DNA from 2 places in the Janibacter sp. DB-40 genome. Region 2 is predicted to be linked to the other one. Evidence: riboswitches for the same ligand, from Rfam matches in the RefSeq annotation. Region 2 holds a riboswitch; the other holds the start of a gene.
The links. A riboswitch is a leader RNA that binds a small molecule or an ion and turns the genes downstream of it on or off. The one in region 2 is predicted to bind cobalamin.
Positions count from the first base shown of each region.

Region 1 (15,313 bases), 810 kb from region 2:
CCACCTGCTCGAGATGCTCCACGACGGGGCGCCGCGCCCGGCCGCGATCATCGGGATGCCGGTCGGCTTCGTCGGGTCGGCCGAGTCGAAGGCCGCCCTGGCCGGGCACGAGCTGCCCGGCGGCCCCGTGCCCTGGCTCGTCGTGCACGGCCGACGCGGCGGGTCGGCGATGGCCGCCGCCGCGCTCAACGCCCTCGCGAACCCGGACGAGCTGGCATGAGCGCGCACTTCTACGGTGTCGGCGTCGGCCCCGGCGACCCCGAGCTGATCACCCTCAAGGCCGCGCGGCTCATCGCCGGGGCCGACGTCGTCGCCTACCACGCGGGCACCGGCAAGCAGTCGATGGCGCGGTCCATCGCAGCCGACCTCATCCCCGAGGGTGTCGTCGAGGAGGAGCTGCGCTACCCGGTGACGACCGGCTTCACCGACCACCCGCGCGGCTACTACGGGGCGCTGGCCGACTTCTACGACGAGTGCTCCGACCGTCTCGAGGCGCACCTGGCAGCGGGGCGCACGGTCGTGGTCCTCGCCGTCGGGGACCCGCTGTTCTTCGGGTCCTTCATGTACGTCCACGACCGGCTCAGCCCCCGCTACCCCACCGAGGTGGTCCCGGGCATCACCTCGCTGTCGGCGGCCACGGCGGCCGTCGCCACCGGGCTGTGCCGCCACGAGGACACCCTGACCGTCCTGCCCGGCACGCTGCCCGTCACCGAGCTGGCCCGACGGCTCGCCGACACCGATGCGGCGATCATCATGAAGCTCGGCCGCACCTTCGCCGGCGTGCGCGAGGCGCTGCGCCGGGCCGGCGTGCTCGAGCGTGCCGTCTACGTCGAGCGAGCCTCCGGCACGGGGGAGGTCGTCCTGCCCGCCGCCGAGGTGGACGAGGGACGGGTGCCCTACATGTCGCTCGTCGTCGTCCCGGGGGAAGGGCTGCGCGACGACGCGGCGGGGCGGGCGGCCGACTTCGCACGGCTGACCGCGACCACCGACGAGGGCGACCTCACGCCCCCTTCGTCCCCCGGCACCGTGCACGTCGTCGGTCTCGGCCCCGGGCCGGACCGCTGGCTCACCCCGAGGCGGCCGAGGTCCTCGCCGGGGTCGACCACGTCGTCGGCTACGGCCCCTACGTCGCCCGAGTGCCGCAGCGGGAGGGGCTGGCGCGGCACGCCTCGGGCAACGGCGTGGAGACCGACCGCGGCCGGCTCGCACTCGACCTGGCCCGCTCCGGGGACGAGGTCGCGCTCGTCTCCGGCGGGGACGCGGGGGTCTTCGGGATGGCGACGGCGCTCTTCGAGTCCCGGGAGGTCGCCGTCGTCGACGACCCCGGCTACGCGGACGTCCGGGTGCGGGTGGTGCCCGGCGTGACCGCCGCGCACGCCGCGAGCGCGCTCGTCGGCGCCGTCCTCGGCGGCGACCACGCCCTGGTGAACCTCAGCGACAACCTCAAGCCGTGGGAGGTGCTCGCCGACCGGCTCACCGCGCTCGTCTCACGGGACGTCTCGGTCGCGCTGTACAACCCGCGGTCGCGCTCCCGCCCGGAGACCCTCGGCGCCGCGCGCGACCTGCTCGTCGACGCGGTCGGCCCCGACCGGGTGGTCGTCGTCGCCCGCCACGTGGGGCGCGACGAGGAGGCCGTCGTCGTCACCACGCTCGGTGGGCTCGACGTCGACGCCGTCGACATGGGGTGCCTCGTCGTCATCGGCGCCTCGACCACGCGCGTCACCGCGGACGGCTGGGTCTGGACGCCCCGCTCGCTGGGGAGCAGGGTGGGGGTGGACAACCCGTCCCGGACCGGACCCGCGGACGCGTCATCGCATGCCCGCCCCTCCCGCGGGTAGGACCCGGGCTGCGGACGCGGTCCGTGACACCGATCCGAAGGAGCCGCCGGTGAGCAGCGAATCCCGCAGCCTGCTCGGGACCGGCCGTCCGTCCACCTCCCCCCGCGTCTGGTCGGCGCTGCTCGGCGCCGCCCACCCGGGTCCGGCACTGGCGGTGACCCTGCTGGCGGCGGCCTTCGCCGTGTCGACCGGTCTGGCTCCCGGGCGGGCCGCGCTCGTGACGGCCGCGGTCCTCACCGGGCAGCTGTCGATCGGATGGGGCAACGATCTCCTCGACGCCCGCCGTGACCGTGCCGTCGGTCGGACCGACAAGCCCCTGGCCACCGGTGAGCTGCCGCTCCCGGTGGCGCGGTTCGCGTGCGCGGGGGCGATCGCGGCGACCGTGGTGCTGTCCCTGGCCTGCGGCCTCGTGGCCGGGGCGGTGCACCTGGGGTGCGTCGCCGCGGCCTGGGCCTACAACCTGGGCATCAAGGCCACGGCGTGGTCGTGGTTGCCCTACGCCCTCGCCTTCGGGGGGCTGCCCGTCTTCGTCACCCTCGCCGCCCCGGGCTCCGGAGCGCCATCATGGTGGATCGTCGCCGCCGGGGCGCTCCTCGGCGTCGGCGCGCACCTGCTGAACACGCTGCCGGACCTCGCGGACGACGAGGCGACCGGTGTCCGGGGCCTGCCGCACCGGATCGGTGCCCGTGCCGCGTCGGTCCTGGCCGTCGCCGCCCTGACCACCGCATCGGTGGTGGTCGCCGTGGGAGCCCGGCAGGTGCCCCGGCCGGTCGTGGCGCTCGTGCTCGTCGCGGTCGTCGCCCTCGCCGGGCTCGCGCTGGTCGCCCGTGGCCGGGTCCCCTTCCGGGCAGCGATCGGCATCGCGGTGCTGGACGTGCTGCTGCTGGTGGTGGCGGCCGGATGAGCGAGGAGACCTGGGACCTCGCCGTCGTCGGCGCCGGACCCGCCGGCTCGACCGCGGCCCTGGCGGCGTTGGCCCAGGATCCCACCGCACGCGTGCTGCTGCTGGACCGGGCAGGCTTCCCCCGCGACAAGAGCTGTGGGGACGGCATCGCCCCGCACGTGCTGGACGTCCTCACTCCCCTGGGTGCCGCCGACGTCGTGGACGGCTGGCGGCCCCTGCAGCGCCTGGAGCTCTCGCGGGGTCGACGCACCGTCGACGGGCGGATGGCGCGGGCGGTCCGGGTGGTCCCGCGCGAGGTCTTCGACGCCCGGCTCGTGGACCACGCGGTGGCCGCGGGCGCGCGGTTGGTGCGGCACCGGGTCCGGGACGTCCGGGTCGAGGACGGTGCCGTCGTGCTCGACGACCACATCCGGGCCCGGGTCGTCGTGGCCGCCGACGGTGCGCGCTCGGCGGTCCGCACCGCCCTGGTCGGTCCTCGCCGCGTACGGCAGGCCATCGCGATCCGCGGCTATGCACCGACCCCGCCCGGGCGAGCCGGGCGCCAGCTGATCCGGTACGGCGAGGGGCGGACCCAACCGTCCTACGCGTGGGCCTTCGACCGCGGCGACGAGCTGTCCAACGTCGGCTACGGGGAGATCCTCGGTGGCCCGCGGCAGCCCTCGCGGAGCGTGCTGCTCGAGCAGCTCGAGCAGCTGCTGCCGGGGACCGTCCCGCAGGCCGAGCGGTGGCGCGGCCACCACCTCCCGCTCTCGGGCTGGGGGTGGCGGACCGAGCAGCCCGGCGGCCCCGTCCTCTACGCCGGCGACGCCGCCGGCCTGGTCAACCCGATGACCGGCGAAGGCATCTACTACGCGGTGGCCACCGGTGCCGCCGCGGGCCGCACCGCCATGACCTGCGTCGCCGACCACGCGCCGGTCGCCGCCGGCGCCCGGTACCGGAGCGCGGTGCGGAGCCGGCTCGAGCGGCACCTGCACCACACCTGGCTGGCGGGACGGCTGACCCGCCACCCGCAGGTCGTCGAGGCCGGGATCACTGCCGCGGGCAGGGACCAGCACACCTTCGACGACCTGGTCGAGCTCGGGCTCGGGGACGGCAAGCTGACGCCTCGCCTCGTCGCCTCGCTGGGTGGCAGCCTGATCCGCAACCAGCTGACGCCGACGAGAGGCTGACATGTCGACCACCCAGGTGCTCTCCGTCCGAGGGGCGCTGCCGCCCCACCGGCACAGCCAGGGGGAGATCACCGACGCCTTCGCCGAGGTCATCGCCCGTGGGCAGGTCGACCAGCGGGTGCTGCGGCGGCTGCACGCCAACGCCGGCGTGGAGCACCGCAACCTGGTGCTGCCCATCACGCGTTACGGCGAGCTCGAGGACTTCGGCCAGGCCAACGACCTCTTCCTCGAGCACGCCGTGGCCCTCGGCGCCCGGGCGCTGTCCGACGCGCTGGAGGCCGCCGGCCTGCGCCGGGAGGACCTCGACCTGCTGGTCTGCGCGACCGTGACCGGCCTGGCCATCCCGTCACTCGACGCACGGATCGCGGCCGTGCTCGGGCTGCGGCCCGATGTGCGCCGGGTCCCGATGGTCGGTCTCGGGTGCGTCGCCGGGGCCGCCGGAATCGCCCGCCTGCACGACTACCTCGGCGGCCGTCCCGGTCGGGTGGCGGCGCTGGTCACGGTCGAGCTCTGCTCGCTGACCGTGCAGCGCGACGACACCTCGATGCCCAACCTCGTCGCCAGCGGCCTCTTCGGCGACGGTGCCGCGGCCGTGGTGGCCCGCGGCGGCGACGGGACGGCGTCCGAGGGCCCCGTCGAGGTCCTGGACAGCCGCAGCCGCCTCTACCCCGACTCGGAGCGCACCATGGGCTTCGACGTCAGTCACCACGGGCTGCGGATCGTGCTCGACGCCCAGGTACCCGCGATCGTCGGCCGCTACATCCGCGAGGACGTCGACGGCTTCCTCGCCGACCACGGCCTGTCCCGGGCGGACATCGGGTGGTGGGTCTGCCACCCGGGCGGCCCGAAGGTCATCGACGCGCTGCGCGATGCCCTCGACCTGAGCGACCACGACCTCGCCCTGACGCGGGAGTCGCTGGCCGACATCGGCAACCTCTCCTCCGCCTCGGTGCTGCACGTGCTCGCCGACACCCTGCGGGAGCGGCCTCCCGTGCCGGGCAGCCTCGGGATGCTCATGGCGCTGGGACCGGGATTCTGCTCCGAGCTGGTCCTGCTGCGCGCCCGCGAGGAGGGCGGTGCACCGTGACCGGACTGACCCCCTTCGTCGTCGTGGTCGGGCTCGTCGCCCTCGAGCGGCTGGCCGAGCTCGTGGTCTCCCGGCGCAACGCCGCGTGGAGCCTCGCGCGCGGTGGGCGCGAGTACGGCCGCGGGCACTACCCGGCGATGGTGGTGCTGCACTCCGGGTTCCTCGTGGCCATGCTGGTGGAGGCCTTCGTGCGCCGCCCGGAGGTACCGACGGTGCTCGCGTGGTCGATGCTCGCGCTGGTCGTGGCCTCCCAGGCGCTGCGCTGGTGGTGCATCCTCACCCTCGGTCCCCGGTGGAACACCCGGGTCATCGTGGTGCCGGACCTGCCCGCGGTCCGGACCGGCCCCTACCGCGTCCTCGCCCACCCCAACTACGTGGCGGTGGTCGTCGAGGGCATCGCGCTGCCGATGGTGCACGCCGCGTGGATCACCGCGGTGACGTTCACCGTCCTCAACGCGATCCTCCTGACCGTGCGGCTGCGCGTGGAGGACGCCGCCCTCGCGTCGCTGCCCGAGCCCGGACCCGTCGATGCGTGACCTGCTGGTGGCCGGGGGCGGACCGATCGGACTCGCCGCGGCGCTCTACGCCACCAGGGCCGGGCTGGACGTCGCGGTCCGCGAGCCGCGGACCGGTGACATCGACAAGGCGTGCGGCGAGGGCCTGATGCCCGGTGCGGTGGCCGCGCTGGACGACCTGGGCGTCTACCCCCACGGGCACCCGGTGCGCGGCGTGCGGTACCTCGACGGGACACGGACGGCGCAGGCGGACTTCCGGTACGGGACGGGGCTGGGCGTGCGACGCACCGTGCTGCACGGCGCCCTGCGTGCCCGTGCGGCCGAGGCCGCGATCGAGGTCGACCACCGCCCGGTGCGCGAGGTCCTCGACCGCGGCGACCACCTCGTCGTCGACGGGGAGCCGACCCGCTACCTCGTCGCGGCCGACGGGCTGCACTCACCGGTGCGCCGGCTGCTGGGACTGGGCCGGACCCCGGCGCGCCATCGACGCTACGGGCTGCGCTGCCACGTCGAGGTCGAGCCGTGGACCTCCTACGTCGAGGTGCACTGGTCCGGCGCCGGCGAGGCCTACGTCACCCCGGTGGCCGAGGACGTCGTCGGGGTGGCCGTGCTCACCTCCGGACCACGGCCGATGCCCGAGCTGCTCGCGCAGTTCCCGCTGCTGGGCAGGCGCATCGCCGGGCGGGCCACCTCACGGACCCGGGGCGCCGGCCCCCTGCGGCAACGGTCCCGGTCGAGGGTCGCCGGGCGGGTGCTCCTGGTCGGCGACGCCGCAGGCTACGTCGACGCGCTCACCGGCGAGGGCATCGCGCTGGGGATGGCGCAGGCCCGGGCCGCGGTCGCCGCCCTCGCGGAGGGGCGACCGCAGCGCTACGAGGGCGACTGGCGCCGCCTGCGCCGACGTCACGACCTGCTGACCGGGGGGCTGGTCCTGGCCACCGCCGTGCCACCGGTCCGTCATGGGATCGTCGGTGCCGCAGCCGGGGTGCCCGCCGTCTTCGACGCGGCGGTCAACCAGCTCGCCCGACCGGCCCGCGCGCGGTGAGCTCGCGACGACCGTGACGCCGCTCAGCCCCAGAAGGGTGGCGGCCCCGCGGGGGCGTCCGCGCGCGGTGACGGCAGACGGGCGCCGTCTCCCCACCCCTTCGCCCAGTCGGGGACCCGCGAGGGCGGCGGGTCGATGCCCAGCAGCTGCCACAGGCGGGCCGGGGCGACACCGGTGCCGCGCTGCAGGAACCGCGTGCGCACCAGCGCCTGCGCGCACACCTGGCCGGCGACCACGAACCGCTGCTCGTAGAAGACGCTGACCCCGTCCCACCCGGCGAGGTGGCTGTGCAGCTCGAAGGCCTGCAAGGGCTGCAGCGAGGTGCGGAAGGTCATCGTCTCCTGCATGACGACCGGCGCGACACGGTGGCGTACCTGGGCGCGGATCCAACCGGACCGGATCGCCAGGTCGATGCGACCGAGGTCGGCCATGGTGAAGTAGACGCCGTTGTTCATGTGGCCGGCGAGGTCGATGTCGTTGGGCAGCACCCGCAGCGGGAGCACGGCTACCCCTCCGGTGGCGACCCGGCCGCGACGGCGGGCGGTCAGGGCGGTCCAGACGACGCGCGGGGCACGGTTCACGATGATCCTTCGACAGGTGCAGAAAAACAGGTGCTACCGAAGGGTAACCCGATCCGCGTGCCCGTCGGCACGCGCTCTCAGTCGCGTGCGGGGCCACGTCCTCCGGTCAGCCCCTCGACCCGGCGGCACGAGTACAGGTGCGACTCGACGAAGTCCTCGGCCCGCAGCGCCCGGCCGACGACGATGACCGCCGCCTGCCGCAGGTCGTGGGCCTCGACCCGATCGGCGATGTCGGCGAGGGTGCCGCGCAGGACGAGCTCCTCGGGCTGCTCGACGCGGTGGGCCACGGCGACCGGGCAGTCCGCGCCGTAGTGCTCGACGAGGCGCCCGGCGAGCTCGCGGACCCGCCGGACCGCCAGGTGGAGCACGAGGGTCGCGCCGGTCGCGGCGAAGGACTCGAGCGACTCCCCCGTCGGCATCGCCGTCGAGTCGCGCTGGGCTCGGGTGAGCACCACCGACTGGGCGACCTCGGGCACGGTCAGCTCGCGACCGAGCCGGGCGGCGGTCGCGGCGTAGGCGGCGATCCCCGGGGTGATGTCCCACGGGATGCCGCGCGCGTCGAGGCGGCGGGTCTGCTCGGCGATCGCGGAGTACACGGACGGGTCGCCGGAGCACAGCCGGGCGACGTCCTCGCCGCGCTCGTGGGCGGCCGCGATCTCGACGGTGATCCGGTCGAGGTCGAGGTGCTGGGTGTCGACGAGGCGGGCCCCGTCGGGACAGTGCGCGAGGACCGCCGCGTCGAGGTAGGTGCCGGCGTAGAGGCACACCGGGCTCTCGGCGAGCAGCCGCGTGGCGCGGACGGTGAGCAGGTCGGCGGCCCCGGGGCCGGCGCCGATGAAGTGGACGGTCATGGTTCTCCTCGGACGACGGCGAGCTGGACGACGGCACGGGCCGGCGTCCACGACAGGTGGGCGCCGAGTGGGACGGCCCGCTCGACGGTCAGGCGGGTGAGGTCCCCGCCGGTGCGTGCGTGCAGGGCGTGCAGCACGGCCTCCCCGTCGAGGGTCACCGCGTGCGCGACGAGGCGGCCCCCGGGACGAAGGGAGGACCAGGCCCTCCCGAGCACCGGCTCGGCCAGTCCCCCGCCGACGAAGACCGCGTCCGGCCGCGTGAGCGCGCTCGGGTCGGCCGTCGCGGTGTCGTCGTGGATGACGTGCACCCGACCGGCCAGGCCGAGGGCGCGGGCGTTGGCGGTGATCCGCTCGGCGCGGGCGGCGTCCTTCTCGACGCACGTGGCGGTGGCCCGGTCGGCGCCCAGGCACCACTCCAGGGCGATGGTCCCGTTGCCGGCGCCGAGGTCCCACAGGTGCGCGCCGGGGGTGGGCCGCAGCCGCGCCAGGGCGCTGGCGCGCACGTCCCGCTTGGTCACCTGCCCGTCGTGCTCGACGAAGTCCTCCACCCGCCCCGGCATTGCCCCGGCGGTCGTCACCGCACCCGGATCGTCGGCGCGCACGTCCAGGCAGCACAGGACGAGGTCCGAGGTGGCCCCGGCGAAGGCGTCCGCGCGGGCGGCGAGCGCGCCTTCGCCCGGGCCGCCCAGGTGCCAGCGTGCGGTGAGTTGCGTTGCGCCCCAGCCGTGCTCGGCCAGCAGCACACCGAGGTGGGCCGGGTCCGCGCCGTCCGAGCAGAGTACGACGATCCGGGATCCGGGGGCCAGGTGCGGCAGCACCGCCCGCAGGTCACGGCCGACGGTCGTGACGACGGTGGTCTCCTCGGCGGACCAGCCCTGGCGGGCGCGGGCGAGGACGTCCGAGGAGACCGCCGGGTGGATGCGCACGCGGTCGGCCCCGAGCAGGTCGATCAGGGTCGTCGCGATCCCGGAGCGAAGGGGGTCGCCGCTGGCGAGGACGACGACGTCACCGACCGACTCGGCGGACTCGAGCAGTCCCGGCAGGGCGGGGCGAAGGGGGCTGGGCCAGGCCACGAGGTCGGTCCCGGGGGCGGTGTGCTCGGCCACGAGGTCGAGGTGTCGCCGGCCGCCCAGCACGGTGGCGGCGTCGCGGACGAGGCCGCGCCGCCCGTCGTCCAGGCCGACCCAGCCGTCATCACCGATACCCACGACGTCGATCACGGAGGCCAACCATAGGCCCACGACCACCTGTGGCATGCTGGCGCCCGGCGCAGCCAACCGAGGAATCCGGTGCGAATCCGGAGCGGTCCCGCCACTGTGAAGGCCCACGGGCCAAGCCAGGACATCGGTCTGCGCTCGTCGGAGCGAGCCCGCCCCGGCGACGTCGTACGGCGAGCGTGGACACTCGCCAGGAGGCATCAGTGACCCGCTCCGGCTCTGCACCCAGCTATCCCTTCACGGCACTCGTCGGCGCGCAGGAGCTGACGACCGCCCTCGTGCTCAGCGCGATCGCCCCGGAGATCGGTGGTGTCCTCGTCCGTGGTGAGAAGGGCACGGCCAAGTCCACCGCCGTGCGCGCGCTGGCCTCCGTCCTGCCCGAGCAGCACATCGCACAGGACTGCCGCTTCGGGTGCGACCCCGACCGCACCGAGGAGTGCCCCGACGGCCCGCACACCGGTGCGGCGACGACCCGACCGGCACGACTCGTCGAGCTGCCCGTCGGCGCCACCGAGGACCGGGTCGTCGGCTCCCTCGACCTGCGCCGCGCCCTCGGCGACGGCGAGGCCGCCTACCAACCGGGGCTGCTCGCCGACGCCCACCGCGGGATCCTCTACGTCGACGAGGTCAACCTGCTGCACGACCACCTCGTCGACGTCCTCCTCGACGCGGCGGCCATGGGGCGCAACACCGTCGAGCGCGACGGCGTCTCGATCTCGCACCCGGCCCGGATCACCCTCGTGGGCACGATGAACCCCGAGGAGGGCGAGCTGCGCCCCCAGCTGCTCGACCGCTTCGGCCTGACCGTGCACGTCGCGGCCAGTCGTGACCCGCACGAGCGCGCCGAGGTCGTGCGCCGGCGACTCGACTCGGACGCCGACCCCGTGGGCTTCGCCGCGCGCTTCGCCGCGTCCGAGGCCGAGCTGACCCAGCGCCTCGCCGCCGCCCGCGAGGCCGTGCGCCACGTCCGGCTCGACGAGCGCACGCTGCGCACCATCGCCCGGGTGTGCGCCGGCTTCGACGTCGACGGGATGCGCGCCGACATCGTCACCGCGCGCACCGCCGCGGCCCACGCCGCCTGGCAGGGCCGCGACCACGTCACCCGTGCGGACGTCCGCGCCGCCGCGCTGCTCTCGCTCCCCCACCGACGGCGCCGTGCCCCCTTCGACGCCCCCGGCCTGGACGAGGACCTCCTCGACGCGCTCCTCGACGACGAGCCGGAGGACGACCCGCCCGGTGGTGGGGACTCCCCCGGCGACGGCGAAGGGGGCGACGGCGGCCCCGAGGAGGACGCACCGCAGGGCGACGGGCCGGACGGCGCTTCCGACGACTCGTGCGCTACCCCACCGCGTGAGGTAGCGCACGAGGGCCGCGACGCACCGTCACCCGCCGCAACGGACCACGCGCCGGACGACGCCTCCGACCCGGTGGATCCCCCTTCGCCCGAGTCCGGGGACGCGCCCCCGGCGGCATGCCGGTCCCGGTGGGCACCGCGAGCGCGCAGGAGCCCTACCGCGCCCGTCGGCTCGAGCTGGCCGGCGTCGGCTCCGGCCCGTCCGGGCGGCGCTCCCCCGCGCTGACTCCCCGCGGCCGCGTGGTCGGCGTCCACCCGGCCGACCGCGAACCGGCGGGCTCGCCCGTGCACCTGACCGCCACCCTTCGCGCCTCCGCCGCCCGCCGCGCGAGCGGCCTCGGTCCCGCCCGGGTCACCGGCGCCGACCTGCGCCACGCCGTCACCCGCGGCCGGGAGGCCAATCTCGTGCTCCTCGCCGTCGACGCCTCGGGGTCGATGGCCGCCCGCAAGCGGATGAGCGAGGTCAAGACCGCGGTCCTGTCCCTGCTGCTGGACGCCTACCAGCGCCGCGATCGCGTCGGGCTGATCACCTTCCGCGGCACGGGCGCCGAGGTCGTCCTCCCGCCGACATCGTCCGTGGACGCCGCCGCCGCCCGGCTGGCGGAGCTGCCCCACGGCGGTCGCACGCCCCTGGCCGAGGGCCTGACCGAGGTCGCCCGCGTCGTCGCGCGCGAGCGGGTGCGCGACCGCCACCAACGCGCCCTCGTCGTCCTCGTCACCGACGGCCGCGCGACGGCCGGCGAGGACGCCCTCGCCCGGTCCCGGGTGGTGGCCGACCGGTGGGGCGACGCGGCGTCCTCCGCGGAGACGGTCGTCGTCGACTGCGAGTCGGGCCGCTTCCGCATGGGCCTGGCCGCCGACCTCGCGGCGCGCATGGGCGCCGAGCACCTCCCCCTCGAGCAGGTCGCCGCCAGCGGTCTCGTCGAGATCGTCACCGACCGCACCCACACCCGACGGAGCGCCGCCTGATGGCCCGCGGACGCACTCCGGTCACGCCGGACGACGGCCTCACCACGCGGCAGCGCCGCCACTCCCCGCTCGTCGTCGTCCACGGCGGCACCGGCAAGGGCAAGTCCACCGCCGCCTTCGGGCTCGCGCTGCGCGGCTGGAACCAGGGCTGGCCCATCGGCGTCTTCCAGTTCGTCAAGTCCGCCAAGTGGCGGATCGGCGAGGAGGAGGTCTACCGGACCCTCGGCCGCCTGCACGAGGAGACCGGCGAGGGCGCGCCCGTCGAGTGGCACAAGATGGGCTCGGGCTGGTCCTGGTCGCGCAAGGCCGGGACCGAGGAGGACCACGCCGCGGACGCCCGCGAGGGGTGGGCCGAGATCAAGCGCCGTCTCGGCGCGGAGACGCACACCGTCTACGTGCTCGACGAGTTCACCTACGTCCTCAAGTGGGGCTGGGTCGACGTCGACGACGTGGTGGAGACGCTGAGGCAGCGCCCCGGCTACCAGCACGTCGTCATCACCGGCCGCGACCCGCACCCCAAGCTGCTCGAGATCGCCGACGTCGCGACCGAGATGACGAAGGTCAAGCACCCCTTCGACCGCGGCCAGAAGGGCCAGAAGGGCATCGAGTGGTGACCTCACCGGAGCAGGTGAGCGCCCCCCTTCCCCGCGTGCTCGTCGCCGCCCCCGCCTCCGGGCACGGCAAGACGACCGTCGCCGTCGGGATCATGGCGGCCCTGGCGCGCCGCGGCCTGGCCGTCGCACCGGCCAAGGTCGGGCCCGACTACATCGATCCCGGCTACCACGCGCTCGCCACCGGCCGGGCGAGCCGCACCCTCGACCCGTGGCTGGTGGGCGAAGGGAGGGTCGCTCCCCTCCTCGCCCGCGGGGCCACGCACCCCACGGCCGCGGACATCGCCGTCATCGAGGGGGTCATGGGTCTGCTCGACGGGCGCCTGGGCACCGACGGCTTCGCCTCCAGCGCGCACGTCGCGACGCTCACCCGCACCCCGGTCGTGCTCGTCGTGGACATCTCCGCCACGTCCCGGACGGTCGCCGCGACCGTGCACGGGCTCGCGGCGATCGACCCGCGGCTGGACGTCGTCGGCGTCGTGCTCAACAAGGCCGGCACCCACCGGCACGGGGAGGAGGCCCGGCGGGCCGTCGAGGCCGTCGGCGTCCCCGTGTGGGGCGTGCTCGCCCGGGACGCCGGGATGCACGTCCCCTCGCGCCACCTCGGGCTCGTCCCGGCCGCCGAGCGCGACTCCGCCGCCGCGACGCTGGACCACATCGCCGCGGTCGCCGAGCAGCACCTCGACCTCGACGCGCTGCTCAGCGCCGCGGGCACCGCTCCCGACCCGGAGGTCGAGCCGTGGTCGCCCGGGGTCGCGGTGAAGCCTTCGGTCCCGGCCGGCGCCGACCGGCCCGTCGTGGCCGTCGGCGGCGGGCGTGCCTTCACCTTCCGCTACCCGGAGACCGTCGAGCTGCTCGAGGCCGCCGGCGCACAGGTCGTCGAGCTCGACCCCGCCCGCGACGCGGCGCTGCCCGCAGGGACGTGCGGGTTGTATCTGGGCGGAGGCTTCCCCGAGGTCCACGCGCGGACACTGTCGACGAACCGCCCCCTCGTGGAGGACATCCGGGCCGCCGTCGCCGCCGGGATGCCGACCGTGGCCGAGTGCGCGGGGATGCTCTACCTCGCCGACTCCCTCGACGACCACCCGATGGTCGGCGCCGTGCCGGCACGGGCCGCGATGGGCCGGCGGCTCACCCTCGGCTACCGCGAGGCGCTCTCGGCGACCGACTCGGTGCTCGGACCGGCCGGCACGCGTGTCACGGGGCACGAGTTCCACCGCACCCGGACCTCCCCCGGCGCGGGGACGAGCGCCGCCTGGTCGCTCGACGGGCGCGAGGAGGGCTTCGCCCTCGATCCCGCCGGCACGGGTCGCGCCACCCTCGTCGCCTCCTACCTGCACACCCACTGGGCCGGCTCTCCCGGCCTCGCCTCTTCCTTCGTCACCGCGGCGGCAGCCTGGTCGGGTTCGGGAGGGCGTGCCCCGACTCAGGGGCGGCCCTTCGAGGCTCGCCCGCCGGGCGGACTCGCACCTCAGGAACCGCCGCGAAGCCCCAAGGGGCATCCCTGCCGAACCTCGCCGAGCAGAACCATCGTGTCCGGAGAGCAGGGCGACCCTCTGCGTCACCACGGCGACGCCGAGCTCGCCGACGACCTCGTCGACCTCGCGGTCAACGTGCGACTGGACCGGCCACCCGCGTGGCTCGCCGCGGCACTGGTCGACGAGCTGACCTCGGTCGGGACCTACCCGGACGCCACCCGCGCCCGCGACGCACTCGCTGCCCGGCACGGCCTGGCGCGGGACCAGGTGCTCCCGACGAGCGGCGGCGCCGAGGCGTTCACCCTCCTCGCGCGCGCCCTCACCCCGCGCGACGCCGTCGTCGTCCACCCGCAGTTCACCGAGCCGGAGGCAGCCCTCGTCGCGGCCGGCCACGACGTGCGTCGGGTGCTCCTGCGACCGGAGGAGGACTTCGCGCTCACCGACGCCGCCGCCGAGGAGATCGGCGACGCCGACCTGGTCGTCCTCGGCAACCCGACCAACCCGACGGGGGCGCTCCACCGGGCCGAGGCCATCCGCTCCCTCGTGCGGGCGGGACGCGTCGTGCTCGTCGACGAGGCCTTCATGGACGCGGTGCCCGGCGAGACGCAGTCCCTGCTGCCCGGTGACCTCACCGGGCTCCTCGTGGTGCGCTCGCTGACCAAGACGTGGGCCGTCGCAGGCCTGCGCGCGGGATACGTCGCCGGCGACCCGGACCTCGTCGCCGCCCTCGCCGCCCAGCAGCCGCACTGGTCCGTCGGCTCCCTCGCGCTGCGCGTCATGACCGAGACGGCCGCTCCCCACGCCGTGACCGAGGCCGCTCGCGCCGCCGAGGAGACCACCCGCTGGCGCGCCCACCTCGCCACCGGGCTGGCCCACCTCGGCGTCCCGACGACCGGCACGCACGCCCCCTTCGTCCTCGCCCGGGTGGGCCCCGGCGTCCGCGACGAGCTGCGCACCTGCGGCTGGGCCGTGCGCAGGGGGGATACTTTTCCGGGGTTGGACCCTTCGTGGGTACGGATCGCCGTCCGTGACCCGCACACCATCGACGGCCTGCTGCGCGAGCTGGGTCGGATCCTGCCACGACGAGAGCACACGAGGTCAGCATGAGCACTCCCCCCAGCGACGGCACCGGCCGCGTCCTCCTCGTCGGCGGCGGGCCCGGCGACCCGGGTCTGCTCACCCTCGCCGGACGCGACGCGCTCGCCGCGGCGGACGTCGTCGTCACCGATCGGCTCGCACCCCTGGCCTCGATCGCCGAGCATGCCCCGCAGGCCGAGGTGATCAACGTCGGCAAGATCCCCCGCGGGGAGTTCACCCCGCAGGAGCGCATCAACGACATCCTCCTGACGCACGCGCGCGCCGGCCGGACGGTCGTGCGGTTCAAGGGCGGCGACGGGTACCTCTTCGGCCGGGGCGGCGAGGAGTGGCAGGCGTGCACCGACGCCGGCATCCCCGTCGAGGTCCTGCCGGGCGTCTCCTCGGCCTTCGCCGTGCCCGCCCTCGCCGGGATCCCCGTCACCCACCGCGGCCTGTCCCAGGGAGTCGCGGTCGTCTCCGGGCACGTGGCCCCCGAGGACCCGCGCAGCGAGGTCGACTGGCCGGCGCTGGCCACCTCCGGCCTGACCCTCGTCGTGCTCATGGGGGTGGCCACGCTCGGTCCCATCGCGCGGGCCCTCGTCGAGGCCGGCCTCGAC
Region 1 covers NZ_CP120360.1:1,108,006-1,123,318, reverse strand. The annotation lists gene PVE36_RS05380 (precorrin-8X methylmutase) at 1-220, shown strand, start outside; partial or broken gene cobI (precorrin-2 C(20)-methyltransferase) at 217-870, shown strand; gene PVE36_RS16195 (precorrin-3B C(17)-methyltransferase) at 1,062-1,838, shown strand; gene PVE36_RS05370 (UbiA family prenyltransferase) at 1,888-2,742, shown strand; gene PVE36_RS05365 (NAD(P)/FAD-dependent oxidoreductase) at 2,739-3,911, shown strand; gene PVE36_RS05360 (3-oxoacyl-[acyl-carrier-protein] synthase III C-terminal domain-containing protein) at 3,913-4,998, shown strand; gene PVE36_RS05355 (isoprenylcysteine carboxylmethyltransferase family protein) at 5,004-5,534, shown strand; gene PVE36_RS05350 (NAD(P)/FAD-dependent oxidoreductase) at 5,527-6,558, shown strand; gene PVE36_RS05345 (acyl-CoA thioesterase) at 6,582-7,139, opposite strand; gene cobM (precorrin-4 C(11)-methyltransferase) at 7,217-7,990, opposite strand; gene cbiE (precorrin-6y C5,15-methyltransferase (decarboxylating) subunit CbiE) at 7,987-9,210, opposite strand; cobalamin riboswitch at 9,232-9,358, shown strand; gene PVE36_RS05330 (ATP-binding protein) at 9,411-10,787, shown strand; gene PVE36_RS05325 (VWA domain-containing protein) at 10,691-11,530, shown strand; gene cobO (cob(I)yrinic acid a,c-diamide adenosyltransferase) at 11,530-12,144, shown strand; gene PVE36_RS05315 (cobyrinate a,c-diamide synthase) at 12,138-14,726, shown strand; gene cobA (uroporphyrinogen-III C-methyltransferase) at 14,723-15,313, shown strand, end outside.
Region 1: it holds a riboswitch for cobalamin, as region 2 does, so the genes downstream of both, PVE36_RS05330 (ATP-binding protein) here and PVE36_RS01465 (iron ABC transporter permease) in region 2, are expected to answer to the same signal.

Region 2 (15,313 bases):
GCCATGTCGAGGTCGAGCGCGTTGCCCGCCTCGGGCCGGTCGAGGACGATTCGGGCCAAGCGGTCGGATGCTTCGTACGTGACTCCCACACCTGCACCATAGTCACCCCACACACGGATGCCGACCCCTTCTCGCGATCACGGTCGCAGGTCGTGCCGGGGCTCGATGGCGCTCTCGGGGACCAGGCCGTGACGCTCGAGGGTGACCCGCAGCTGCTCGGCGGCGTCGATGTTCAACGGCCCGCTCGTCCACGCCGCGATCGGGAGGTTGACGTAGCGCTCCTCCTCCACGGCCGGCAGGTCCTTCGTCGCCGGGTTGGTCTCGAGGACCTCCACCTTCTGCTCGAAGGTCTGGCCCGGGTAGTCGACGAAGGCGATGGCGTCCGGCTGGGAGGTCACGAGCCGCTCCCACGAGACCTCGGTCCACGTGTCCGCGACATCACCGGTCGCGTTCCGCGCGCCGGCCGTCTCGATGATCGCCTGCGGTCCGCCGTACGACCCGGAGGTGAAGATCTCCTTCGTCCCCGAGTCGAAGAGGAAGACCGTCGGGGGCTCCTGCGCCTGCGGAGCCTGCTCCAGGGCCCGGCGGCGCTCCTCGATGTCCTCCACCACCGCGTCCGCGCGACCCGGGTGCCCGGTGATCCTGCCGAGGTTGGCCAGGTCGGCGTAGAGCGCCTCCCACGGCGGCATCGTCCCGCGGGCGCCGCCCTCCTGCCGGCAGCTCTCCGAGAGGACGTAGGCACCGATGCCGTGCTCCGCGAGCCCTCCCGGGGTGAAGTTCTGCTCGTCGGAGAAGCCGTAGCTCCACCCGGAGACCACGACGTCCGGCTCGTGCGCGATGGCGTTCTCCAGCGTCGGGCGGTCGGGGGAGGCGACCGGCAGACCCTCCACGACGTCCTGCCCGTAGACGGTGGACAGGGCCTCCCTGCCGTCGTCGAGTCCGGTCACCCCGGCGACCTGCTCCTCGGCGCCCAGGGCGAGGACCAGCGAGAGCAGGTTGCCGTCGCCGGTGACGTACATCCGCTCCGCGGGCGAAGGGAGGGCCACCTCCCGGTCGCAGTTGGTCACCGTCGCCCCGCCCGGCTCCGCCGCGGCGGAGCCGGCGCCGTGACCGGTACCACCGGAGCCCCCGGTGCCGCACCCGGCGAGGACGGCTGCGACGAGAGCGAGGGCGGCGGTGGTGCGCACGGTGCGACGGCGGGTCATGCGAGGGCCTTCCGGGTGGCGACTGCGGCGGCCGTGGGGAGTGCTCCCGGGCCGAGGGAGAGGTGGACCCGGCCGGTGGCCGGGTCGGTGAGACGGACGGCGTCGACGGCGAAGACCTCGCGCAGGGTGTCCGCGGAGAGGACCTCGGTGGGCTCCCCGAACGCGTGCAACCGCCCCTCGTGCAGCACGGCCACCCGGTCGAAGTGCGCGGCGGCCAGCGACAGGTCGTGCACGGCCGCCAGGACCGTGCGGCCGAGGCCGCGGACGGTCTCCAGCAGCTGGATCTGGTGGTGGACGTCGAGGTGGTTGGTCGGCTCGTCGAGGACGAGCAGGTCGGTGCCCTGGGCGAGGCCGCGCGCGAGCATCGCCCGCCGTCGCTCACCGCCCGACAGGTGCTGGCAGGGCCGGTCGACCTGCTCGGCCAGCCCGACCGCGGCGAGGGCGTCGAGGACGAGGCGCTCCTCCCCCTTCGTCCCGGCGGACCACGGTCGCCGGTGCGGGATGCGCCCCATGGCGACCATCTCGCCGACGAGCAGGTCCTCGGGCGGGCCCTCCTCCTGGCCGACGTGGGCGAGGTGACCGGCGCGCCGGCGGGGCGAGAGAGCGGTGAGGTCGGTGCCGTCGACGTGCACCGACCCGGCGGCCGGCGGCCGCAGGCCGGTCAGCGTGCGGATGAGCGTGGACTTGCCGCTGCCGTTGCGGCCGACGAGCGCGACCATCTCGCCGCGCCCGATGTCGAGGTCGACGTCGGAGAGGATCGTGCGCTCGCCGACGGCGCAGGTGAGCCCGCGGCAGGAGAGGTGGGTCATTCGCCGCCCCCCGAGTAGGTGTAGTGACGCCGACCGAGGAGCAGCAGGAAGATCGGGGCACCGACGAGGCCGGTGACGACGCTCAGCGGGATCTCCTGGGGTCGCACGACGACGCGGGCGGCGACGTCGACCCAGAGCAGGAAGAGGGCCCCGCCCACCGCGGCGACCGGCAGCACGCTGCGGTGCAGTGCCCCGACGAGGATGCGGGCGAGGTGCGGCACGACGAGGCCGACGAAGCCGATGCCGCCGGAGACGGCCACGAGCACACCGACGAGCACCGAGGTGATGACGAAGAGACCGATGCGCAGGGTCCTCACCGGCACGCCGAGCCCGGCGGCGACGTCCGCCCCGGCCGCCAGCGCATCGAGCCACGAGTGCAGGGCCATGAGCACCACCATCGCGAGGGCCACGACGACCGCCGAGGGCAGGACGCGGTCCCACACCGACCCGGAGAGGCTCCCGAGGAGCCAGAAGAGCACCGACTGGGTCGCCCGCGGATCGGCGCTGACGAAGACGAGGAAGCTCGAGACGGACGAGAAGGCGGCGGACATCACGACACCCGTCAGCACGAGGCGAAGGGGGGTGATGCCGCCCTGCCACATCGAGATGCCGAAGACGAGGGCCGTCGCCGCGAGGGCACCAGCGAGGGCACCGAGCGACAGCGCCCACACGCCGAGGCCGCCGAGGACGCCGAGCACGATGACGAGGGTCGCCCCCACACCGGCGCCCGAGGAGACCCCCAGGAGGTAGGGGTCGGCCAGCGGGTTGCGCACGAGGGTCTGCATGCAGGCTCCGGCCATCGCCAGACCGGCCCCGACGACCATGCCCGTGACGACCCGCGGGGCCCGCAGGTCCCAGACGATCGTGTCGAGGGTCGGGTCCAGACCGGGCGTGCCGGCGAGACGGGCGCGGAGCACGTCGAGCACCCCGGAGACCGCGAGCGGCTCCGAGCCGAGCGCGAGGGAGAGCACCGCGCTGCCGATGGTCAGCGCGAGGAGGAGGACGAGGAGAGGGCGGACGGGCACACGGCGCCCGCCGGGTCGGTCGTGGGACATGCGAGACTCCACCTGCATCAGGGGCCCAGATCGCGAGGCCCGTACGGATGACGGCGAGACAGCAGGTTTTCGGACTCGGGGTCGTCCCGACGGGGTCCCTTCCCGGGCTGGCGGCCCAGTGGTTCACACCCCGTCAGTCACCCTCACCGCTGCGCGACAGTTCCGGATTCGCACCGGATTCCCTTGCACTGGTGTGCGTCTGACTCGTGACGGACCCTAGCAGCGACTCCGATGTCGGTGCGCCCGTCCGTAGACTGCGCGGGAGACCGGCACGGACGAAGGGGGAGACACCAGATGCGTGGACGAGCGACCGGGGCGGCACTGGGGCTCGTGCTCGCCGTCGTGCTCGCCGGGTGCTCCCTGCCCGGCGGGGACCCCCCTTCGTCATCGGAGTCGGCGTCGTCGGGGTCGTCGTCCACCTCCTCGAGTGCGGCGGAGGCGGAGCTCGTCGAGACCTTCGAGCAGCCGGCGAAGGGCCGCGACTGGGTGGTCCTCGTCGAGGACCCGCAGGAGACCGACCGCGTCGCCGACGACCTCGAGCAGGCCGGCCTCGCGCTGACCTCGGTCAACAGGGGCATCGGCATGGTGACTCTGCGCAGCACCCGGGAGGACGTGCGGGCGAGCGCCGAGGACGTCGACGGGGTGGTGCAGGCCGTGACCGACCAGGGCGTCGGCTGGTCGCCCGACGAGGAGCCCACCTCCTCCCCCGAGGACACCGAGCCGGCGGACAGCACGCTGCAGCCCCCGGCTCCGCCGGAGGGTGGCGACCCCTTCGACGGGTGGCTGTGGGGCATGGCGGAGATCAACGCGGCCGAGGCCCGGTCGGTCACCACCGGCAGCCCCGACGTCCGCGTCGGCGTCATCGACACCGGCGTCGACTCGAGCCACCCCGACCTCGTCGAGCGCGTGGACGCGGAGCGCTCGCGGTCCTTCGTCACCGACATCCCCGGTCTCGACGGAGCGTGCGAGCACGACGGGTGCGTCGACCCCGTCGGCAGCGACGACAACGGGCACGGCACCCACGTCGCGGGCACGATCGCCGCCTCGGCCAACGGGCTGGGCGTGCAGGGCCTCGCCCCCGAGGTCGGCATCGTCGACCTGCGCGCCGGCCAGGACGCCGGCTACTTCTTCCTCGGCCCCGTCGCCAACGCGATCACCGCCGGCGCCGGGCAGGAGCTCGACGTGCTCAACATGAGCTTCTACGTCGACCCCTGGCTCTACTCCTGCCCCGGCGGTGCTCCGGAGGACTCCCCCGCCCAGGCCGCCGCGCAGGACGTGACCATCGAGCTGATGCGTCGGTCCCTCGAGCTCGCCCACGAGCAGGGCGTCACGCTCGTCACGGCCGCCGGCAACAACTCCCGCGACCTCGCGGACCCGGGCACCGACAACACGAGCCCCAACTTCGGTGGCAGCACGCACGAGCGCACGCTGAACCGGGACTGCCGGCAGCTGCCCCTCGACGGACCGCACGTCATCGGCGTCTCCTCGATCGACGAGGACCTCACCCGCAGCGGCTTCTCCAACTACACGTCCGACCCCGGTTCGGACGACGTCGCGCTCGCGGCGCCGGGCGGCACGGGCGACGACAACGGCCTGCCCATCCTCTCCACGGCATCGCGCGACGAGCTGCTCGCCACTGGAGACGTCGACGACCGGGGGCGGGTGACCGTCTCCGGGGCCCAGAAAGGGATCGTGCGCGGCTGCCCCGAGGGCATCGGCCGGGGCGAGCCGGACCCCGACGCGCAGTGCGGCCTGTACACGTGGCTGATGGGCACGTCGATGGCCGCCCCGCACGTCAGCGGGGCCGCCGCACTCGTCATCAGCGAGAACGACGGCCCGATGGCTCCCGACGAGGTCGTGCAGACCCTGCGCCGCAGCGCCCGCGACCACGGGTGCACCGCGCCCGGCAGCGATGAGGACGGTGGCGGCGGCACCAGCGCCGTGTGCACCGGCACCACGGAGCGCAACGGCTTCTTCGGCGACGGGATCCTCGACGCGGCCGCGGCCGTGCGCTGACGCACGGGCGTCCCCCTCGTCAGTCGTCCAGGACCTCCTCGGCGCTCTCGCCGGTGACGTCCTGCGCCTCGGGGTCCTCGAGGTCGAGGCCCCCGAGCGGCTCGCTGGACCAGCCGGCCAGGCGCCATCCCGACCGCGGGTCGCCCTCGAGGACGCCCATGCCGGTGTTCATGATGCTCAGGTCCGCGGCCCGGGCCGCGGTCAGGCGCGCGGCCGCCGTCGCGAAGACGCGGATGGCCGCACCGTGGCTGAAGAGCGCGACCGTCTCCCCGTCGGAGTGCTCGGCGGCGATCGCCTCCACCGCCGAGGTGTACCGGGCCAGGAAGCCGCGACCGCTCTCCCCACCACCGAGCACGTAGTCGAGGTCGCCGCCCATCCACCGCACGAGGGCGGCGATGTAGGCCTCGCGGGACCCCTCGTCCGAGCGCAGCTCCAGCTCACCGGCGGAGATCTCCTCGAGGCCCTTGCGCACCCGGATGTCGACGCCGCGCGCGAGCGCGAGCGGCTCGGCCGTCAGCTGGGTCCGCACGAGGGGTGAGGCGTAGACGCCGGAGACGGCCTCCGTCAGCACGTCGGGGACGGCGCGGGCCTGCACGTGCCCCAGACCGGTCAGGCCGGCTCCGGGGAAGGCGGTGTCGAGCGCCCCCGTGACGTTGTGGGGCGTCTGGCCGTGACGGATGAGGAGGAGTCGCACGCACCGATCGTGCCATCCACGTCCGGGACGGGACCGTCACACCCTGCACGCGACTACTACCCTGACGCTCATGCTGGAATCCGTGGCACCGACTCCTCCGCGGTCCCGGCTGCTCCACATCGGTGCGATGAAGTCCGGCACCACGGCGGTGCAACGCGCTGCGTCCCAGCGGCGCACGACGCTCCTCAGGAGTGGGGTGCGCTACCCGGGGACAGGATTGAACCACTTCACGCCGATCGCAGCCTTCATGGGCGTCCGACGCGAAGGGGAGTACCCCGACCTGTCGACATGGCACGAGCTGATGGAGGAAGTCGAGGCGGACGAGACCAACCGCATCTTCATCAGCCACGAATGGGCGTGCGAGGCCGATGACGCGATGGCCCAACGCTTCGTCGACGCACTCGGAGAGCGCGCCCACGTCGCGATCACCCTCCGCCCGCTGGCCGGGATGCTGGGCTCGTACTGGCAGGAGATCGTCAAGAACGGCCGGGTCACGCCTCCGTTCGAGACGTGGCTGCGCGACGCGCTGGCGACCCCACCCGGACTCCGACACGACGAGCAGTGGGACCGGCAGAGCGACCAGGCCGGGATGGTCGAGCGTTGGGAGCGTCTCCTCGGCCCGGACCGCGTCACGGTGATCATCGCTGACAAGGCGGACCCCGCCCGGGTGCCTGCCTCGCTCGAACGCCTGCTCGATCTGCCGCCCGGCATGCTCACGAACGCCGATGCGGACGGCGGCGCGGCGAACCGGTCGCTGTCCCCGGCAGAGGCCGAGTTCTTCCGCCGGCAGAACGAGGCGTTCAGGCGCAGAGGCGTTCCCATCCGCGAGTACGCCCTGGCCTATCGCCGCCAGGCAGTGGCCCGCATGCTGCGCACCGAACCAGACGTGCGGGGTGAGCCGCGCCGGATCGTGCTCCCACAGTGGGCAGCCGAGCGAGCCACGACCTACGGTCGGGAGATCGCGGATCGGATCGCCGACAGCCGGGTGCGCGTCCTCGGTGACCTCACCTCGCTCCACGAGCCCGTCGGAACCACCGAGCCGGGTGAGGTCCCGGTCCCCGACACCCTGCCCATCGACACCGCGGTCGAAGCGGTCGTGGCGTCGGTCCTGGTCGGGACGGGTCGAGCAGGACGCGCACAGCCGGCCGCACGGCCCCGGGCCACGCCCGTCGAGTCCGCCAAGGAGCGCGTGCGCGACCTGCCCGGCGGGCCAACGGTCCTTCGTGGAGCCCGGACCATCCTCAACCATGGACACGCGGCGACACGCCGTCTACATACTCTCCGGGCGACCGCCCGTCGATCCCGTGGGGCCGACCGCGCACGCACCGGCCCGGTTGCACGCCAAGAAGCCGCACACGACACCTAGGCCGCGCAGGACCCCGTGGACACCGGTTCGGTGGCCCGGGCCGCGCGGTCGAGAACGGGCCGGGTCTCCTCGAGGGTGAGTGCGTACCCGGTGTCCCGGTTCGCCTGGGACTTCGCGAAGATCGTGCCGACGACCTGACCGGTCGGTGACAGCAGGGGCCCGCCGGAGTTGCCCTGCTCCACCCGGGTGTTGACCGCGTAGACCTGCCGGTTGACACCCGGCGTGCCGTCGATGCCGGCTCCCCGTGCGGTGATGAGCTCACGGACTCGGCCCGCCTTGAGGTCATAGGGCCCCCCGAGGGGGAAGCCGGCGACCACCACCTCGTCACCGTGCGACTGCGGCTCCCCCGTGGGCAGCGACGGGGCCGTCAGGTCGGGTACGGCGAGGACGGCGACGTCCCGTCGCGGGTCGAAGGCGACCGTCGTCGCCGGGTAGGTCTGCCCGCTCCCGGCGACCTGGACCGAGGGCTGGTCCACGCCGGCGACGACGTGCGCGTTCGTCACGACCCGGTGGGGCGCCGCCACCCACCCACTGCCGGTCTGACCGCGCCCGCAGCCGGCCGCCAGGCCACTCACCTTGACCACGGAGTTGGCCGCCTGGTCGATGCCCGGGCCCGCGGCCACCCCCGACGGGGGTGGCTCGACCGGTCGGATCGCTTCCGGCCGGACACCGGTGAAGACGCGCGGGAAGTCGTTGGCACCCAGGGCCCGGTAGACACCGCCGAGCACCGTGTCCGCGGGCGCCGGCATCGCACGGTCGATGGTCTGGATGACCTTGGATCCGGCCACGGGCTGCGCGGCGCCCGGGAAGGCTCCGACGACGGCCGAGGCCGCCAACCACGCGACGGCGGCGCCGACGAGGAGGGCTGCGACACCGCCGAGGAGCGAGTCGAGCGCCCGGGCCGGCCGGAAGCGCACCCACGAGCGCAGGCGGAGGCCGATCATCGCGCCGAACGACTGGCCGAGCGCCGCAGCGATGAGGACGCCGACGACGAGCAGGACACCGCTGCGAAGGGGGTCCCCGCCGGCCAGGTCCGAGCGGGCGAGGACGCCGGGCAGCACCCACAGCGCGAGCAGGCCGCCACCGAGGAAGCCGACGAGGGAGAAGGCGCCGGCGACGAGGCCGGTGCGGTACATGCCGCTCACGTAGGCGGCGAGCGCGAGGAGCAGGACGATGTCCAGGACGAGTGCTCCGGTCATGGTCGCTCCTCGGGCGTGGTGGTGGGTGGGCCGTGAACGCCCCTCGCCCATCCCAGCACGTCCGTCTGGGAGCACGGTGCGAGATCCCTGGAGACCCGGGGCTCGGACCGACAGCCTACGGTCCGGGCGAACGCGGCACGAGCGGCAGGTCCGTGCCGGCAGCGGCGCCAATCCCCTGGCGGACGTGACCGACGAAACGGCTCGGATCACTCCATCGGGGAGGATACTGGAGGTCCCGATCCGTAGGGCGTCCATGGGTGCGAGAAGGTGAGCGGAGGTGACTGGCATGAGCAGCCCTGCCGTGCTCCTCAAGTACTCGGCGGTTGTGCTGATGACCCTCACCGGGGTGCTCGGCGGGGTCCTCGCTGCGCGGTCCGCGTCCTCTGATGTCGAGACCACGCAGGCGGTCGGCAGCACCGCACCCTGGCTGGTGCTGGCGATCGCGCTCAGTGCGTTCGCGTTCTGGTCTCGCCGGATCGCGCCCTGGGCCTTCATCGTGCTCACCGCGTTCACCGTGTGCGCGGCTCCGTCGAGTCCGCGCAGGGGCTGACGGACCGGGACGACCCGTTCGCGGCCATCTGGGTGCTGGTTCTCGGGGTGGCGCTGGGCTATCTCGCACTGCATCACACCCGACTGGCCGGGGGTCTGCTGGTCGCGCTCGGGGTGGATGCCTTCGACCGCCGTGGCCACCGGTCACCGCACCGAGGCCTGCGCCAGCGCGCTCACTCGGACATCTGAAACAGGCGGACGAAGGGGGGCGCTGGCCCGGTGACCGGTCACCGGTGGCCCAATGAGCCATCACAGCGTGGACGGGCAGCACACATACCGCAAGACCGTCGCGACGCTGCTCGACCAGAGCGGCGCGAGTGCTCGTACAACCCCGCACGTTCGTGGGCCCCGTGGGACTCGAACCCACAACCTACGGATTAAAAGTCCGCAGCTCTGCCAATTGAGCTAGAGGCCCGGCGGATGGGGACTTTAGTTGGAACTTTCCTGCGGAAAACCCTGGGAAGAACCAACCAAGAAAACCCCAGGCGAGAGATTACAGGTAGGACTGTCCTCATCATGCAGGGTTCGGAGATGTAGGGCACGAGGCTCGACGGGGCGCGGGGGCGTGGGGCGGGTCTCAGACTTCATACCCTTCACGGTTCGAGGTTCGAAACGTCGCGCAATCGGCGCTTCGCCTCGTGACGAAACCGTTACAAGCGACTGAAGTCGGTGCCGCGCTACAGCCTCCGCTGCACCCAGCAGCCCAAGTCTGTTGACCCGTATGGTGACCATCACACGCTCTAATGCAAGGGAGAAAGATGGCGCCGGTGGGGTTCGCGGACAAGGTCGCGTTCGTGTGGAAGGTCGCCGACAAGCTGCGGGGGACGTTCAAGCAGCACGAGTACGGGTCGGTGATGCTACCCCTGCTGGTGCTGCGGCGCATGGATGCGGTGCTCGCACCGACCAAGGAGGCCGTGCTCGACCAGGCCGTACAGCTCGGCGCCCTGCAGGCTGACCGCAAGTCCACCGGTAAGGCCGTGGATGAGGGCATGGACTACGTGCTCAAGCACGTCGCGGGGCAACGCTTCTACAGTCTGTCGCCGTTGACGTTCACGAGCATGCTGCAGAGCGACAAGGAGCTCGCGGAGCAGCTGGCCAGCTACATCCGCCGCTTGTCGGCGGATGCCTACGGCGTGATCGAGGCCTACAACTTCGACGCGAAGATCGCGCGAATGGACCGGGCAGGGATCCTCTACCCGGTGCTAGCCGATTTCGCCGACCTCGATCTGCGCCCGGCCGCGGTGAGCAACGAGGCGATGGGTTACATCTTCGAGGAACTGCTGCGGAAGTTCTCCGAGATGTCCAACGAGACCGCGGGTGAGCACTACACCCCGCGGGAAGTCATCGACCTCATGGTCCACCTGCTTCTCCACGGCAAGACCTCGCAGGAGCTCTCCGCCAACCCCAAGCCGGTGCGCACGGCCTACGACCCCGCCGCAGGCACAGCCGGGATGCTCATGGGCGCCGCGCACGGCATCACCCAGGCCAACCCAGCGGCGCGGGTACAGGTGTACGGACAGGAGCTGAACCCGGAGACATGGGCGATCGCGCAGTCGGACCTGATGATGCAGGACACCGACCCCGGCCAGATGGCCTTCGGCAACTCCCTGACCCAAGATGCCTTCCCCGGCGAGCGGTTCGACTTCATCCTGGCCAACCCGCCGTACGGGGTGGACTGGAAGTCCTACGCCAAGCCGATCAAGGACGAGCACGACAACCAGGGCTTCCACGGGCGCTTCGGCGCTGGCCTGCCCCGGGTCTCGGACGGGTCACTGCTCTTCCTGCAGCACATGCTCGCCAAGATGAAGCCGTCCGGCTCCCGCGTCGGGATCGTGCTGTCAGGTTCTCCGCTCTTCTCCGGGGCGGCCGGCTCGGGCGAGTCGGAAATCCGCCGATGGATCCTCGAGCAGGACTACCTCGAAGGCATCGTCGCCCTACCAGACTCAATGTTCTACAACACCGGCATCTCCACCTACGTGTGGATCCTGACCAACGACAAGGACGAAGGGGACCGTGGCCTGGTCCGCCTGGTTGACGGTCGGGAGATGGGCACCAAGATGCGCAAGTCGCTGGGAGACAAGCGCAAGGAGCTCACCCCGGACGCGATCGCCGAGCTCACCCGGTTGTATGGCGGCGCGCGGGATGAGTTCGCCGACGACGCGCGGGTGCGGGTGTTGGCGCGGGAGGAGTTCGGCTTCCAGCGCGTCACTGTCGAGCGACCGCTACGGCGAAGGTGGGAAGTCACCCCCGAAGCCGTCGCCAGTGAGCCCTTCGCGCGATTTGCGGATTTGGTGGGGCGCCGGTTCGAAACCGAGAAGGCCCTGCTGGCCGAGGTGACCGAGTTATCGACGAAGGACAAGAAGGCCTTCGCCAAAGCCTGCGCGATCGCTGACCCGGACGCGCCCGTCATCGAGAAGAAGGGCAAGCCCGAGCCAGACCCTGACCTCCGAGACCAGGAGAACGTACCCCTGCCCGAGGGCTTCTTCGACCTCGACGAAGCCAGCCGCCTGGCCGTCATGGAGAAGGAGGCCGAGCGCCACCTCACCGACGAGATCCACCTGTACGTCCCCGATGCGTGGATCGACCACACCAAGACCAAGGTCGGCGTCGAGATCCCCTTCACCCGACAGTTCTACCTCTACCAGCCGCCACGGCCCGTCAAGGAGATCGCAGCCGAGATCAAGGAGTTGGAGACGCAGATCCAGAGCTGGATGAAGGGCCTTGGGCTGTGAGGACCGTCCCGCTGCGCCATCTAGCTGATCTGAACCCGAGCACGCCAGAGTTTGATCGCATCCCGGCTGGCGAGCCGGTGACATTTCTGCCGCTCGAAACGGTTTGGAGTGACTCCCGGGCAGACCACGATCGATTGGTGCCAAAGTCGGACGTGGCGACCGGCTACACGCGCTTCCGAATTGGGGACGTTGTGTGCCCCAAGGTAACGCCCACCTTCCAGGCTGGCCGTTCGATGGTGACCCGATCGGTTGGTGCAGGAACGACAGAGCTTCACATCCTGCGTCCACGCGAAGGTGTCGATGCTCGGTGGCTCTGCTACGCCGTGCGCAGCAAGCACTTCCTCGACGAGGGTGTGACCGCATTCCAAGGGGTTGCTGGCCTTCAGCGTGTGCCCCCAGAGTTCGTCAATAGCTTTCGAGTTGCCGACTACGCACCCGAGGAGCAGCGGCGGATCGCGGACTTCCTCGACGACCAGGTCTCCCGGATCGATCGAATCATCGCCGCCCGCCGCGAGCAGATGGACATAGCAGCAGACGTCTTGAAGGCGAAGGTGTCAGCGGCTTGCGCCGAAGGGGATCTCGTGCCAATGCGTCGACTGGTAAGCAATGTCCAAACAGGTGGGACCCCGGGCGAGGAGGCAGACTCTGCCGAGGGGCTTCCTTGGTACTCGCCTGCGTCCTTCGAGGGAGACCTCCAAATCGGTGCACCAGTGCGCCGTATACGTTCAAGTATGGGCGTGCGATTTGAAGCGGAAAGCGTGCTGCTCGTTGCTATTGGTGCTACCGCCGGCAAAGTCGCTTGGCTCGACCATGAGGCCTCTGGCAATCAGCAACTCACCTACATCAAGACTCGTCCAGAACTGATGAAGGGCCGGTTCCTCCTACATCAGTTGAATGCCCGCAGCGACGAGTTGCGTCAGTCTGCTCCCGCCTCCACGTTGCCGATCCTCAATAACGAGTCCGTACGTTCCTTCGCCGCTTGGGCGCCAGAGATGGACACGCAGGTCCAACTTGTTGCCGAATGGGATCACCTGTTGAGCCACGGTACTGCTGGTTCCATACATCTGGGCGCCTCGATTGATCTGCTGAGCGAGTACAAGTCGTCATTGATCACGGCAGCGGTTTCGGGTGAGTTGGACGCGTCGACTGCTGGATCGAACATCCCGGGGTGAGTTGAGTGAGCAACACGACCGAAGCGGCCTTCGAGGGCAACATCGAGACCCACCTAACGACGAATGGGTGGGGGACGATTCCCCCTTCGTTATATGACCGGGATCTGGGGCTGTTCCCGGACGAGGTCATCGCCTTCGTCCAGGAGTCCCAACCGAAGGCGTGGAACATGCTCGTAACCCGCCACGGCGGGGAATCGACGGCGCGCCAACGGCTCGTCAAGGTCGTCGCGGACGCAATAAACCACCGGGGCACGATCAGCGTGCTTCGTGGGAAGGTCAAGGACTCGGGCGTCACACTGCGAATGTGCTGGTTCAGGCCGGCCAACACCCTGACCCCCGAACTTCAACAGCAGTACGAGGCGAACCGGTGCACGGTGGTGAGGCAGCTACACCATTCGGAGTCCCACCCGGCGGACTCGTTGGATCTGGTGCTGGTGGTCAACGGGGTGCCGGTGGCCACGGCGGAGCTGAAGAACCCGCTGACCGGGCAAGGGCTGGCGCAAGCGATGCACCAATACCGCACCGACCGGAACCCGCATGATCGGATCTTCGCCAAGCGCACGCTGGTGCACTTCGCGGTCGACCCGCACCAGGTCGCGATGACCACCAAGCTCGCGGGCGAAGCAACACGCTTCCTGCCGTTCAACCAAGGCACCGCCGGTCCGGGCCTTCCCGGTGCAGCGGGCAACCCACCGAGCGAGGGCTACCAGTCCGCCTACCTGTGGGAGCAGGTCTGGGACAAGGACGCGTGGCTGGAGCTGCTGCAGCTCTTCATCCACGCCGAGAACGGACGAGTGCTCTTCCCCCGGTTCCACCAGTGGCACGCGGTCCGCTCGATCCTGGCCGCGACGTACGCGGACGGTCCTGGCGTGGACCGGCTGATCCAGCACTCGGCAGGGTCGGGCAAGTCCAACACCATCGCTTGGACCGCGCACTCCCTCTCCCGGCTGCACGACCCCGGAGACCAGCCGATCTTCGACAAGGTCATCGTCATCACCGACCGCCGCGTCCTCGACCGGCAACTGCAGGACACCATCGCGGGCTTGGATCACACACCGGGCACGATCGTGCGCATAGACCAGAAATCCGACCAGCTCAAGGACGCCCTGTCCGGGCACGGGGCGCGCATCATCATCACGACGCTGCAGAAGTTCCCCGTCGTCGCGAAGCTTGCCGCCGAGGAGGCCGCTGAGGGTGAAGCCAAGGGCATCGCGGGACGACGCTTCGCGGTCATCGTCGACGAGGCCCACTCCTCCACCACTGGCGACTCGATGAAGAAGCTGAAGAATGTGCTCGCCACCGGGGACGACGCCTTGGCTGAAGCCGAAGCCGCTGAGGCGGAGGTCGAGGCCGGGGAGGCGCCAGATGATGCGTTGCTGGAGTCGGCGCGCAACCGGGGGAAGCAGTCGAACCTGTCCTACTTCGCCTTCACCGCTACGCCGAAACCGAAGACCCTGGAGACCTTCGGGCAGACCAACGCCGATGGGGTGAAGGTCCCGTTCCACACGTACTCGATGCGGCAGGCGATCGATGAGGGGTTCATCCTCGACGTGCTGGAGAACTACACGACCTACTCGACGTACTACAAGCTCGCGACGGCCACGCCGCGGGAGGACCCGGAAATCGACTCGGCCAAGGGCCGGGCGGCGTTGGCGCGGTTCGCCTCGCTGCACCCATACATGATGGAGGCCAAGGCCGAGGTAATCGTCGAGCACTTCCGGCAAAAGGCCGCGCACAAGATCGACGGCCAGGCCCGGGCCATGGTCGTCACCCGCTCCCGGCTGCACGCGGTGCGCACCAAGGAAGCCATCGACAAGTACATCCAGGGCAAGGGTTACGACACGGGCGCTCACCCCCTTCGCGCCCTGGTCGCCTTTAGCGGGACGGTCACCGACCCGGACGCTCCAGAGGTCGCCTACACCGAGGCGATGCTCAACGGGTTCCCCGAGACTCAGCTGCCCAAGCGCTTCGAAGAGGACTACCAAGTCCTCGTCGTCGCGGAGAAGTACCAGACCGGCTTCGACCAGCCGCTGCTGCACACGATGTACGTGGACAAGAAGCTCGCCGGGGTCAAGGCAGTGCAGACCCTCTCCAGGCTCAACCGCACGCACCCGGGCAAGGAGGACACCTTCGTCCTGGACTTCGCCAACACCGCCGAGGAGATCCAAGAGGCCTTCGAGCCGTTCTACGAGCAGTCCCTGGCCCAGCCGACAGACCCGAACCTCCTCTACGCGATGGAGCACGATCTGATGTCCGCGGGCGTGTTGTCGCTGGACGAGATGGACGCGGCCACCACCGCGCTGCTGTCGGACGAACCGAAGCAGCAGCCGACCATCTACAGCAATGTCAGCACCGCGGTCGGACGGTTCATCAGTCTTGATGAGGACGCGCAGGAGTCCTTCCGGGGGACGTTGACGCGCTTCGTGCGGGCGTACGCCTTCGTCGCGCAGGTCATGCCGTGGGCAGATGCATCGCTGGAGCGGCTCTTCCTCTACGGCAAGCTGCTGCTCACTGAG
Region 2 covers NZ_CP120360.1:293,758-309,070, reverse strand. The annotation lists gene PVE36_RS01480 (enoyl-CoA hydratase/isomerase family protein) at 1-89, opposite strand, end outside; gene PVE36_RS01475 (ABC transporter substrate-binding protein) at 138-1,205, opposite strand; gene PVE36_RS01470 (ABC transporter ATP-binding protein) at 1,202-2,014, opposite strand; gene PVE36_RS01465 (iron ABC transporter permease) at 2,011-3,069, opposite strand; cobalamin riboswitch at 3,112-3,288, opposite strand; gene PVE36_RS01460 (S8 family serine peptidase) at 3,364-5,085, shown strand; gene PVE36_RS01455 (histidine phosphatase family protein) at 5,105-5,779, opposite strand; gene PVE36_RS01450 (hypothetical protein) at 5,850-7,145, shown strand; gene PVE36_RS01445 (MarP family serine protease) at 7,142-8,344, opposite strand; gene PVE36_RS01440 (hypothetical protein) at 8,631-8,894, shown strand; gene PVE36_RS01435 (hypothetical protein) at 8,861-9,082, shown strand; tRNA gene PVE36_RS01430 (tRNA-Lys) at 9,236-9,308, opposite strand; gene PVE36_RS01425 (class I SAM-dependent DNA methyltransferase) at 9,652-11,625, shown strand; gene PVE36_RS01420 (restriction endonuclease subunit S) at 11,622-12,797, shown strand; gene PVE36_RS01415 (DEAD/DEAH box helicase family protein) at 12,803-15,313, shown strand, end outside.